Regions from separate parts of the Bradyrhizobium sp. USDA 10063 genome, predicted to be linked through region 1. Evidence: predicted binding sites of a transcription regulator. Region 1 holds the regulator's gene; each other region holds the start of a gene.
What was found. The regulator HrcA, encoded in region 1, represses chaperone genes, less so after heat shock. The targets are predictions, from matches to a motif close to GTTAGCACTCNCNNNNNGNGAGTGCTAAC.
Positions count from the first base shown of each region.

Region 2: a site for HrcA is predicted at 1,425-1,453, ahead of groES (co-chaperone GroES). Genes of this name have one in related genera too.
Region 3: a site for HrcA is predicted at 2,042-2,070, ahead of groES (co-chaperone GroES). Genes of this name have one in related genera too.

Region 1 covers NZ_JBSSGP010000002.1:5,707,049-5,711,226, forward strand. Annotated here, with positions in the region: gene ACVJGD_RS29135 (hypothetical protein) at 1-927, shown strand, start outside; gene grpE (nucleotide exchange factor GrpE) at 998-1,606, opposite strand; gene hrcA (heat-inducible transcriptional repressor HrcA) at 1,716-2,804, opposite strand; gene rph (ribonuclease PH) at 2,960-3,673, shown strand; gene rdgB (RdgB/HAM1 family non-canonical purine NTP pyrophosphatase) at 3,684-4,178, shown strand, end outside.
Region 2 covers NZ_JBSSGP010000001.1:236,065-240,242, reverse strand. Annotated here, with positions in the region: gene traG (Ti-type conjugative transfer system protein TraG) at 1-355, shown strand, start outside; gene ACVJGD_RS01140 (hypothetical protein) at 595-996, opposite strand; gene groES (co-chaperone GroES) at 1,497-1,811, shown strand; gene groL (chaperonin GroEL) at 1,913-3,553, shown strand; gene ACVJGD_RS01125 (hypothetical protein) at 3,894-4,178, opposite strand, start outside.
Region 3 covers NZ_JBSSGP010000002.1:8,606,122-8,610,299, forward strand. Annotated here, with positions in the region: gene groL (chaperonin GroEL) at 1-1,595, opposite strand, end outside; gene groES (co-chaperone GroES) at 1,686-2,000, opposite strand; gene ACVJGD_RS42275 (helix-turn-helix domain-containing protein) at 2,356-2,616, opposite strand; gene ACVJGD_RS42280 (hypothetical protein) at 2,662-3,243, opposite strand; gene ACVJGD_RS42285 (hypothetical protein) at 3,576-4,151, shown strand.

The DNA of each region.
Region 1 (4,178 bases):
TTTCGCCTCCTCGCCGCGGTCGCTCTATTCATTGCCGCCGCATCTCCCGCCTTTGCCGCGGACGTGGTCTTTCCGCCGGGCGCCAGGGTTGGGATGCAGCCGCTGGTGGGGCTCAATCGCGCAAAAGCTTTCACCGGCTTCGAGACCGAGGACCAGGGCGTCAAAGTGCTGGTGACCGACCTGCCGGCGGAGGCCTATGGCGAGGTCGCCAACGCCTTCAAGGCGAACCCGGGCGGCACCGGCGGGATCAAGCCGGAGAGCATCGAGACCACGGCCGGTCTTGCCTATTACACGGTCGAGAATGCCAAGGACGGCGCCAGCAATGTGCGGCGCTATTCGATGATCCTGCCCGGCCCGACGTTCTCCGGCTATATCGCCATGCAGGTCCCGGAGAATGCGGCCAGGATCTATACCGACGACGCCGTCCGCCAGATGTTCTCGACCGCCGCGATCCGGGACCAGGTTCCAGTCGACGAGCAGCTCGGGCTGATGCCGTTCAAGATAACCGAGCTGGCAAACTTCAAGAACATCCGAACACTGGCGCCCGGCGCTGCGTTGATCGTCGCCGATGGCGATGAGAAGAGCGGGTTCGAGGTGGCGCCCTTCATGATCATCGGCATCATCGGCTCGACCGCCGCCTCTCCCGATGACCGCGGTCGTTTTGCCCAGCAGATCGCGACCACGATCCCCGGTGTGCGCGATGGGCGGATCACGATGTCGGAGCCGATCCGCATCGATGGCCAGCCGGGCTACGAGACGCGGATCGATGCAGTCAGCGGCAAGGACAATACGCCGGTTACCATCGTGCAATGGCTGCGGTTCGGAGCGCAGACCTCGCTGCGCATCATCGGCTCCTCGCCGCGCAATCAATGGTCGACCGCATTCCCGCGCTTCCGCAGCGTGCGCGACGGGATTCAGCCGCGCTGACCTCAACCGATACCGGCCCTTGTCGGGGCCGGCATCAATCTCGTTCCGTCAGTCGATGCGTTGAGCGGTTTCAGTCTTGCTGTGCGGCCGAAGCTGGCGCAGCCTTTGCGCCGCCCTTGGAAACACCGACTAGCGCCGGACGCAGCACGCGATCGCCGATCGTGTAACCGGCCTGTACCACCTGCACCACCGTACCCGATGGCACGGAAGGATCGGGAACCTCGTACATCGCCTGCTGGAAGTTCGGATCGAACTTCTCGCCGGTGGGATCGAATTTCTTGACCCCATTCTTCTCCAGCGTGGCGTGCAGCGAACGCTCGGTCAGTTCGACGCCCTCGATCAGGGCCTTCAGACCGGGGTCGGCGGCCGCCTTGGCCTCGGCCGGGACGGCATCGAGGGCACGCTGCAGATTGTCGGCGATGTCGAGGATGTCGCGGGCAAAGCCGGTGATGCCATAGGCCCGCGCGTCCGCGATCTCGCGGCTGGTGCGCTTGCGCAGGTTTTCCATCTCGGCCAGCGTGCGCAACGTCCGGTCGCGCGCTTCGTTAAGCTCCTTGGTCAAGGCCTCCGCTGATCCCTGCTCGGGATCGTCGGGCATGACGTAGGGCTTCGAGACCACGGGCTCGCCGGTCTGCGCCGGGTTTTCGGCGTTGTCGTTCGGCCGGTTCGGATCGGTCATGGCTTGCCTTTTCGAAAAATCGCGTCTGGTCAACATTTAGGGATTGGCTGGCCGGGATATCGTGCTTTGGGCAACGAAAATCAAGCGCAACCAGCCCTGTTTCGGGGGTCTAGCCACCCAACATCCTGCTGACGAGGCGCGCGGCATAGTCCACAGTCGGGATCACCCGCGCATAATTCAGCCGGGTGGGCCCGATCACACCGAGTACGCCCACGATACGGCCCGCGCCGTCGCTATAGGGCGCAACGATGGTCGAGGAGCCCGACAGCGAGAACAGCTTGTTCTCCGACCCGATGAAGATCCGCACGCCATCGGCGCTTTCCGCGCGACCAAGAAGGTCGATCACGCCGCGTTTGGTCTCAAGATCGTCGAACAGCGACTTGATGCGCTCGAGATCCTCGAGCGCATGCAAATCCTCCAAGAGATTGGCGTGCCCGCGCACGATGAGCTGCCGGTCTTCATTGTCGCCACCCGACCAGCTCGCGAGCCCCGCCGAGATCACCTTCTGCGTCAGCAGATCGAGCTCGGCGCGACTTTGCGCCAGCGCGGTCTCGAGCTCGAGCCGCGCTTCGGCGAGCGTACGGCCGAGGATGCGCGCATTGAGGAAGTTGGTGGCCTCGATCAGTGCCGAGGATGGAACACCCGGCGGCAAGCTCAGCACCCGGTTCTCGACCTGGCCGTCTTCGCCGACCAGCACCACCAGCGCACGTTCCGGCTCCAGCCGCACGAACTCGATATGCTTCAGCCGCGTGTTGGATTTCGGCGTCAGCACCACGGCCGCTGCGCGGGTGAGGCCGGATAGCCGGATCAAGGCCTCGTCGAGCGCTGCCTCGACCGACTGCGCGCGACCGACAGTCGCCAGTTGGCTTTGGATCGATTGCCGTTCTGCCTCGGTGAGATGGCCGACCTGCATCAGCGCATCGACGAAAAAGCGCAGGCCCAGTTCGGTCGGCAACCGGCCGGCGGAAGTATGCGGCGCGTAGATCAGGCCGAGCTGTTCGAGATCGGACATCACATTGCGCACCGAGGCCGGCGACAGCGGCAGCGCAATCAAGCGCGAGATGTTGCGCGAGCCGACCGGCTCGCCGGTCGCCAGATAACTTTCGACGATTTGACGGAAAATGTCGCGCGACCGCTCGTTGAGCTGGGCAAGCCCGGCGTGCGGCGCGATCAAACCAACCGGTTCGTGTTGAACCACAATAACTCCCTCACAACTGCTTCTAATTTGACCATCCACATGCCCGGTGACAAGCGTGCATTACCACGCCGGAGGCGGCCAAAAGGCTTGCCGCTGCGCCTGCCCGCTCCTACAAGCACCGCCAGCCATATCGCTCGAATTCTCGGAGGATTCCCATGCGGCCAAGCCGCCGTGCACCGGACGAACTGCGCCCCGTTTCACTGGAACGCGGCGTGGTTAAATATGCCGAGGGTTCCTGCATGGTGAAATTCGGCGACACCCATGTACTGGTCACCGCGACCCTGGAAGACCGCCTGCCGCCGTGGCTGAAAGGCCAGGGCCGCGGCTGGGTCACCGCCGAATACGGCATGCTGCCCCGCGCCACGCTGGAACGGACCCGGCGCGAAGCCTCCGCTGGCAAGCAGGGCGGCCGCACGATCGAGATCCAGCGCCTGATCGGCCGTTCGCTCCGCGCCACCGTCGACCTGGAAGCGCTGGGCGAGCGCCAGATCACGGTCGATTGCGACGTGCTGCAGGCCGACGGCGGCACGCGCACCGCCTCGATCACCGGTGCCTGGGTCGCGCTTGCCGACTGCATCAACTGGATGAAGGCCCGCAACATGCTGAAAACCAACGTGTTGCGCGACCACGTCGCGGCCATCTCCTGCGGCATCTATAACGGCACGCCGGTGCTCGACCTCGACTATGCCGAGGATTCGGAAGCCGAGACCGACGCCAATTTCGTGATGACCGGCGACGGCCGCATCATCGAGGTGCAGGGCACCGCGGAAAAGACGCCGTTCTCGCAGGACGAGTTCCTGGCGCTGATGGCGCTGGCGCGCAAGGGCGTGGCGCGTCTGGTCGACTTGCAGAAAATGGCGGTGGCGTAGTCAATAGGCCATGCACCGCCGAATCACTGGAAAGCTCGTGATCGCGACCCACAATCCCGGCAAACTTGCCGAGATGCGCGAGTTGCTGGCACCGCACGGCGTGGAGGCGATCTCGGCGGGCGATCTCGGTCTTGGCGAGCCGGAGGAGACCGGCGACAATTTTCGCGCCAATGCCGCGATCAAGGCGATTGCGGCAGCCAAGGCCGCCGATCTACCGGCGTTTGCCGACGATTCCGGACTGGCGGTCGACGCGCTGGACGGCGCACCGGGCATCTATTCGGCGCGCTGGGCCGGCGACAACAAGGACTTCACCGCCGCCATGACGCGGATCGAACGCCTGTTGCAGGAACGCGGCGCGACCACGCCCGACCGCCGAGGAGCGCATTTCGTCTCCGCGCTTTGCGTCGCCTGGCCGGACGGCCATCTCGAAGAGGTCGAGGCGCGCGCCGATGGAACTTTGGTGTGGCCGCCGCGCGGCACCGCCGGTTTCGGTTATGATCCCATG
Region 2 (4,178 bases), on a different contig from region 1:
TGCCACCAGCAAGTGGTTTGAGAGCGCGTCCTGGATCTCCTTCTCGGCGATCAACGATCCCGAGACGGCGGACTATATCTCGAAGCGCTGCGGCGACACGACCGTCGAGGTGGATCAGCTGAGCCAGTCCTCGCAAATGTCGGGTTCGTCCCGGACGCGGTCCAAGCAGCTCGCCCGCCGCCCGCTCCTGCTGCCGCATGAAGTGCTGCGGATGCGGACCGATGAGCAGATCATCTTCACCGCCGGGAACCCGCCGCTGCGATGCGGACGCGCCATCTGGTTCCGGCGCACCGACATGCGGGCGTGCGTCGGCGAGAACAGGTTCTACCGGAAAGAAGCCGGTCAGCGGAGCTGATGGTCGTGAAGTCGCCGATGACTCCGCGAGAGGATCGTCACGCGAATGCGCGGAGAATGTTTGCGGACTCCGGGAGTGCCGTTTCCGGCGGCGCGAGTAGAGCCGTCCCCCGGAGGGGCTCGCCCAAATACTCCTACCGCTGCGAGATCGATTCCAAGACGATGGACGTCCCGAGCCGAGCCGAACAGAGCCAGGTCGAGAGCGACATCCCGCTCCCATGCGGATGTCCGAACGTCGGGCTACGCATCCGGAAAATTGACGCGCAAGTAGTCAGTTGCCGCGTCGGCCGTAGCGAACGTCGCCAGTTGCTGCGGCGCCTCGTCCGGCCGCTGGGCCTGCCGGACCACCAAGACCTGATCTGCGTCGAACTGGACGCAGGGGCGCTCCCGGAACTTGAGCCACTCCGCTTGCTTTGCCTCGGCCAGCGCGCAGGCCGCATCGTAATCATCGGCGATGCCAAGATGGGTCGAACGGTCCCACGCCCCGCCATTCAGGCACCGCACCTCGATGCGACCATCCGGCAACGTGACGCCATACGGACGATCCCACCATTGATCGAGCTGTGCCTTGCTTCGTGCGTCGTTCGCCGTCGCGTCGAAGGTCTTCGGCAGTTTGGGGTCGAGCGGAATTCTGTTTGGCATTGCGAACCTCCGATCAGACCGAAATTGTCAGAACGCGAGCTGAATTGGGAGAGCTAAATTGGGCTACGCCGGTGACCATTCGCCCACTGGCGGCGCCGCCGCCTGGCTCTTTTCGACTTCGCCGGGACACGCTGTGCGGGGCGTATTATCGTTCCAGGCGCGATCATAGACCTGTGAGATACCGTCGTCTGAATCTCAGGGAAGCCACGGTGGCGGTTACCGGGTCGTGCCCCGACATGCTGATCGAGACGCCTCCTGTTTGCAGCTGCCGGTCGGTATGATCATTCGCCGAAGGAATGCGGCCCCCACATCGAAGAGGGGATCGTGAGCTATCGGCTATTGTCGGATCAGCCGGCGGGGGGTGCCAATTTTTCTATCACAAACCCTTGCTCCGTAAGAAAGCGGTCCTATTTCAGGAGCGCGCCCGTACTAGCACTCACGGGCCTTGACTGCTAACACTCATGAAATCCGTCACTAATACAAATACTTAGGAGAAATGCATGAAATTCCGTCCGCTTCACGACCGCGTCGTGGTCAAGCGCATCGACGCAGAAGAGAAGACCGCTGGCGGCATCATCATTCCCGATACGGCGAAGGAAAAGCCCTCCCAGGGCGAAGTGATCGCCGTTGGCCCGGGCGGCCGCGACGAGAGCGGCAAGCTGATCCCGATCGACGTCCAGGTCGGCGACCGCGTGTTGTTCGGCAAGTGGTCCGGCACCGAGGTCAAGATCGACGGTCAGGACCTGTTGATCATGAAGGAAAGCGACATCATGGGCGTGCTCGACGTCCCCGCTTCCAAGAAGAAGGCCGCCTAATCCAACGCTCGCACCGCTCACCCCTGAGGAGCGCCTGCCGGGCGCCTCGTCAAGGGTGAGACAAGCCGTGAAGCAAAATCCAAGCACTCAGGGAAACCAATATGTCAGCCAAAGAAGTCAAGTTCGGCGTCGACGCCCGCGATCGCATGCTGCGCGGTGTCGACATTCTCTCCAACGCCGTGAAGGTGACGCTCGGTCCGAAGGGCCGCAACGTCGTCCTCGACAAGTCGTTCGGCGCGCCCCGCATCACCAAGGACGGCGTCACCGTCGCCAAGGAGATCGAGCTCGATGACAAGTTCGAGAACATGGGCGCGCAGATGGTGCGCGAAGTCGCCTCCAAGTCCGCTGACGCGGCCGGCGACGGCACCACCACCGCGACCGTTCTCGCCGCCGCCATCGTCCGTGAAGGCGCCAAGGCGGTTGCCGCCGGGATGAACCCGATGGACCTGAAGCGCGGTATCGACCTCGCGGTCGAGGCTGTCGTTGCGGACCTCCAGAAGAACTCCAAGAAGGTCACCTCGAACGAGGAGATCGCCCAGGTCGGTACCATCTCGGCCAACGGCGACGCCGAGATCGGCAAGTTCCTCTCGGATGCCATGAAGAAGGTCGGCAACGAGGGGGTGATCACCGTCGAGGAAGCCAAGTCGCTGGAGACCGAGCTCGACGTGGTCGAGGGCATGCAGTTCGACCGCGGCTACATCTCGCCCTACTTCGTCACCAACGCCGACAAGATGCGCGTTGAGATGGACGACGCCTACATCCTCATCAACGAGAAGAAGCTCTCCTCGCTGAACGAACTGCTGCCGCTGCTCGAGGCCGTGGTGCAGACCGGCAAGCCGCTGGTCATCGTCGCCGAGGACATCGAGGGCGAAGCGCTCGCGACCCTGGTTGTGAACCGTCTGCGCGGCGGCCTGAAGGTCGCGGCCGTCAAGGCTCCGGGTTTCGGTGACCGCCGCAAGGCCATGCTGCAGGACATCGCGATCCTGACCGGCGGCCAGGCGATCTCGGAAGATCTCGGCATCAAGCTCGAGAACGTCACGCTCAACATGCTCGGTCGCGCCAAGAAGGTGATGATCGACAAGGAGAACACCACGATCGTCAACGGCGCCGGCAAGAAGGCCGACATCGAGGCGCGCGTGGCCCAGATCAAGGCGCAGATCGAGGAGACCACCTCGGACTACGACCGTGAGAAGCTCCAGGAGCGTCTTGCCAAGCTCGCGGGCGGCGTCGCGGTGATCCGCGTCGGCGGCGCGACCGAAGTCGAGGTGAAGGAGCGCAAGGATCGTGTTGATGACGCGATGCACGCGACCCGTGCGGCTGTCGAGGAAGGCATCGTTCCGGGCGGCGGCGTCGCCCTGCTCCGCGCCACCGAAGCGCTCAAGGGCCTGCGCACCAAGAACGACGACCAGAAGACCGGCGTCGAGATCGTGCGCAAGGCGCTCTCCGCGCCCGCTCGCCAGATCGCGATCAACGCCGGTGAAGACGGCTCGGTCATCGTCGGCAAGATCCTCGAGAAGGATCAATACGCCTACGGTTTCGACTCGCAGACCGGCGAGTACGGCAACCTCGTCACCAAGGGCATCATCGACCCGACCAAGGTGGTCCGTACCGCGATCCAGAACGCCTCCTCCGTGGCGGCGCTGCTGATCACCACAGAGGCCATGGTCGCCGAGCTGCCGAAGAAGGCCGCTGCCGGCCCCGCCATGCCCCCGGGCGGCGGCATGGGCGGCATGGACTTCTGATCCAGCCGTTCAGGCAAACGACAAAATGCGAAACCCCGGCAGCGATGCCGGGGTTTTTGTGCGCTCTGGCAACTTTTGACCTCGTCAGATTATTCTACCGCGCGATCCGTATTGGCGTTGAAAAGTCGGCCAGTCGACGATCCCGCAAGGAAAGATCGTTGGGCTCGCTTCACACACATTTTAGATCGTTAGACCGCGCGCGTTCGATATCGTACGCCAAAATCCGCCGGCGGTGCCCCGCCTCATGCCGCCATCATCGCGGTTGCGGGAGTTCTGGACAGCATCGGCGATACCTGCGGAACGTCCGGGGAAGACTGGGCGCAGCGGGCGCCCATTTCGTTTAGGCCCGGTTCATGCGCAGCGTAGGTATCCTGAACGACTCGCCGGCGAGCGCGAAAGACATATTCCGCTTCGCAACGCCCGAATGCTTGGCCAAGACATCCTTGATGACAGATACATCATCCGTGAAAGTCATTTTATCGAGAAATTGCCGCAATGCGGCTTCGTCGGGACTCAATCGGCTGCAGATCCCGAACTTGAGTATCTCGGGGACGGTTTCGTCGAGTTTCAAGCCGTAGCTTGTAACCTTGCCGCTCTCGTAGACCGCGGAGCGCAGCCAGTAGCC
Region 3 (4,178 bases), 2.9 Mb from region 1:
CCAGTGGCGGCCTTCTTCGGCAACTCGGCGACCATGGCCTCGGTGGTGATCAGCAGCGCCGCCACGGAGGAGGCGTTCTGGATCGCGGTGCGCACGACCTTGGTCGGGTCGATAATGCCCTTGGTGACGAGGTTGCCGTACTCGCCGGTCTGCGAGTCGAAGCCGTAAGAATACTGATCCTTCTCCAGGACTTTGCCGACCACGACCGAGCCGTCTTCACCGGCGTTGATTGCGATCTGGCGGGCCGGCGCCGACAGCGCCTTGCGCACGATCTCGACGCCGGTCTTCTGGTCCTCGTTCTTGGTGCGCAGGCCCTTGAGCGCTTCGGTGGCACGGAGTAGGGCGACGCCGCCGCCCGGCAGGATGCCTTCCTCGACCGCCGCACGGGTCGCGTGCATCGCGTCATCAACGCGATCCTTGCGCTCCTTGACCTCGACTTCGGTCGCGCCGCCGACGCGGATCACCGCGACGCCGCCCGCGAGCTTGGCCAGACGCTCCTGCAGCTTCTCACGGTCGTAGTCCGAGGTGGTCTCCTCGATCTGCGCCTTGATCTGCGCCACGCGCGCCTCGATGTCGGCCTTCTTGCCGGCGCCGTTGACGATCGTGGTATTCTCCTTGTCGATCATCACCTTCTTGGCGCGACCGAGCATCTGCAGCGTGACGTTCTCGAGCTTGATGCCGAGGTCTTCCGAGATCGCCTGGCCGCCGGTCAGGATCGCGATGTCCTGCAGCATGGCCTTGCGGCGATCGCCGAAGCCCGGCGCCTTGACGGCCGCGACCTTGAGGCCGCCGCGCAGACGGTTGACCACCAGGGTGGCGAGGGCTTCGCCTTCGACGTCTTCAGCGACGATGACGAGCGGCTTGCCGGTCTGCACCACGGCCTCGAGCAGCGGGAGCAGCTCGTTCAGCGAGGAGAGCTTCTTCTCGTTGATGAGGATGTAGGCGTCGTCTATCTCAACGCGCATCTTGTCGGCGTTGGTGACGAAGTAGGGCGAGATGTAGCCGCGGTCGAACTGCATGCCCTCGACGACGTCGAGCTCCGTCTCCAGCGACTTGGCTTCCTCGACGGTGATGACACCCTCGTTGCCGACCTTCTTCATGGCGTCGGAGAGGAACTTGCCGATCTCGGCGTCGCCGTTGGCGGAGATGGTGCCGACCTGGGCGATCTCGTCGTTGGAGGTGACCTTCTTGGAGTTCTTCTGCAGGTCCGCAACCACAGCCTCGACCGCGAGGTCGATGCCGCGCTTCAGATCCATCGGGTTCATGCCGGCGGCAACCGCCTTGGCGCCTTCGCGCACGATCGCAGCCGCGAGGACGGTTGCGGTGGTGGTGCCGTCGCCGGCCGCGTCAGCGGACTTGGAGGCGACTTCGCGCACCATCTGGGCGCCCATGTTCTCGAACTTGTCGTCGAGCTCGATCTCCTTGGCGACGGTGACGCCATCCTTGGTGATACGGGGCGCGCCGAACGACTTGTCAAGCACGACGTTGCGGCCCTTCGGACCCAGCGTGACCTTCACCGCGTTGTTCAGAATGTCGACGCCGCGCAGCATGCGGTCGCGCGCGTCCACGCCGAATTTGACTTCTTTTGCTGACATATTGGTTTCCCTGAATTGTCTTGGTCTCATTTCACCCTTGGCAGGCCGCCCGGCAAGCGCTCCTCAGGGGTGAGTGGCGCGAGCGGTGGATTAGGCGGCCTTCTTGTTGGAAGACACGTCGGTGAGAACGCCCATGATGTCGCTCTCCTTCATAATCAACAGCTCCTGGCCGTCGATCTTTACCTCGGTACCCGACCATTTGCCGAACAGCACGCGGTCGCCGACCTTCACGTCGATCGGGATCAACTTGCCAGCCTCGTCACGGCCGCCCGGGCCGACCGCGATGATTTCGCCCTGCGAGGGCTTTTCCTTGGCTGTGTCTGGAATGATGATGCCGCCCTTGGACTTCTCTTCGGCTTCGATGCGCTTGACCACGACGCGGTCGTGAAGCGGACGGAAATTCATGCAGCCCTCCTAAGTATTTGCACGAGTCAACGGTTTCAATTGCTAGCAGTCGACGCCCGCGAGTGCCAGCGCAGCTGAAATAGGACAGGGTTTTTCGGGAGCAAGGGTTGGTAGCAAAAAAAACGTCGCCCAGTCCCGCCGATCTGAAGCAAATTCTGTCGGACGCTAGGCGGTTCGGTGGCGGCCACCTGCGGAGCGAGAAGCGCAAGCGTGACGAGTCACACCGTTGTGGCTCGACCTGTTGCTCATGAGAGCGCTTTCAGGAAAAGTAGAATCCGGTTTTCCGTCAGAAAGCGCGACAGGGAAAAGAAACGAGCCTTTCACGTTTCCACGGAAACGTGAAAGGCTCTCGGCGTCAGCTGCGGCGGTCGTTCCGGTAGGTGGCCGGTGTCGCGCCGGTCAACCGCTTGAAGACCTTGGTGAAATGCTCCTGATCGGCAAAGCCGCAGGCCGATGCGCTCTCGGCGATCGGTGTGACGCCTTGGGCCAGCAAGTGTTGGGCTCGGCCGACGCGGGCGCACAGGATATATTGGTACGGCGAAAGCCCGGTGGACCGCTTGAATTGTTTGACGAAATGTCCCGCGCTGAGGCCGCTGCCGGCCGCCAGCTCAGTCAATGACAGATCTCCATCGGACCGGCTTCGATCAAGTCTTTACCTTATTCAATGCCGTTGAACGCAACCCCGACGGGGGTTCAAGTTCTTGAACGCGAGCGCCGACACATTGGAATGGTCGCGGAGGAGGCGCGCGGCCAACGCCCTTGCCAGATGGTCGGTGTACAGGCGCGCCGAGTGCGGAGGATCGTCCAACGCCGCCCGCGCGGCCAAGGCCAAGCGCTCGACGACGTGATCGGCGGCTCCAAACCTGGGGATGATCTCCACCACGCTCGGGTTGCCACGAACGAAATCCGACGTCACTTCGTCGATGACCGACTTGCGAACGTAAACGTGCAGGGCCGTGATTTGTCCTTCGAGCGCGATGTTGAAGTCCGTGGTCGGCGGTACAGTGACGAAAAGTCCTGGCTCTGTCCGCCGCCGTATACTTTGTCCGCGGATTCGTCGAATGATCGATGCCGAGCCAGCAAGCCGAAGCTCGATGAGTGCGTCAGGGCGTCCGGCGAAGAAACCGTCGTAGCACGTCGTGGTATGAACGGACGCATAGAGGCACGTCCAGCCGAGACCGTCACCGTGTGTTTCGTGGCCGCCGAACTCGTTGAGCGCGCCCGCTAACTTCCCCTCCGCCATCGTGCCTCCCTGCAATGCTGGAGCGCATGAAACGCGCAGGGCCGACCTCCCGCTCAACCATCCTTCACATATCGGTGAGCAGCGCAGGTCGTTGCGAAATGACTCACTTCGTCGCGGTCTCCAATATGCACAGCCGCTAGAGGGTAACGGTAATCAACTGCCGGTTGCAGGTAATATGCTCGTGAATATCGATAAAGATTTGTGATCCAGCACGCCGCTTTGCTTCCTCATAGTTCATATGACGAGGGACGTCGTCATCGCGGAAAAGAGCGCTCTGATCCGGTTGCTGCGGTTGAGCGGTCCGCTACAGGCCGTTGAGGAAATTGATCGCCATGCAGCACATCCATCCCGACATCTACGCCCATATCCGCTTCATCATGGCCATGGTGCTCAGTCTCAGCCTTGCACGACTGCTCAACGGCCTCGCGACATTCGTTCAACATCCAATCAAAGTTAAGATTTTCTGGATTCACATAGGATGGGTGCTGTCTATGTTTCTTTTCGTCATTCATCTTTGGTGGTGGGAATTCCGCCTCAGAGAGGTCGCCAGCATCGACTTCCCAACCTATTTCTTTCTACTCGTCTTCTGCAGCCTGTTCTTTTTTCTCTGCGCCGTTCTGTTTCCGACCTCGATGGAGGAATACACCGGATACGAAGACTACTTCATCTCCAGACGGGGTTGGTTTTTTGGCATTCTTGCAGTCCTCTACGCCGCGGACTTGGTCGACACGGCGATCAAGAGCCCGGCCTACTTCGCTTCGTTCGGGCTCGAATATCCGATACGGAACATGGTCTACATCGCGCTGTGCCTCGTCGCAATCGTCGTCAGCGATAAGCGGTTCCACGGTTTGTTCGTGGCGTTAGGTCTTGTCTACCAAGTAAGCTGGATCATTCGCTCGTTTAGCTAGATCAAATAACAGCAGGTCCTTCAGACA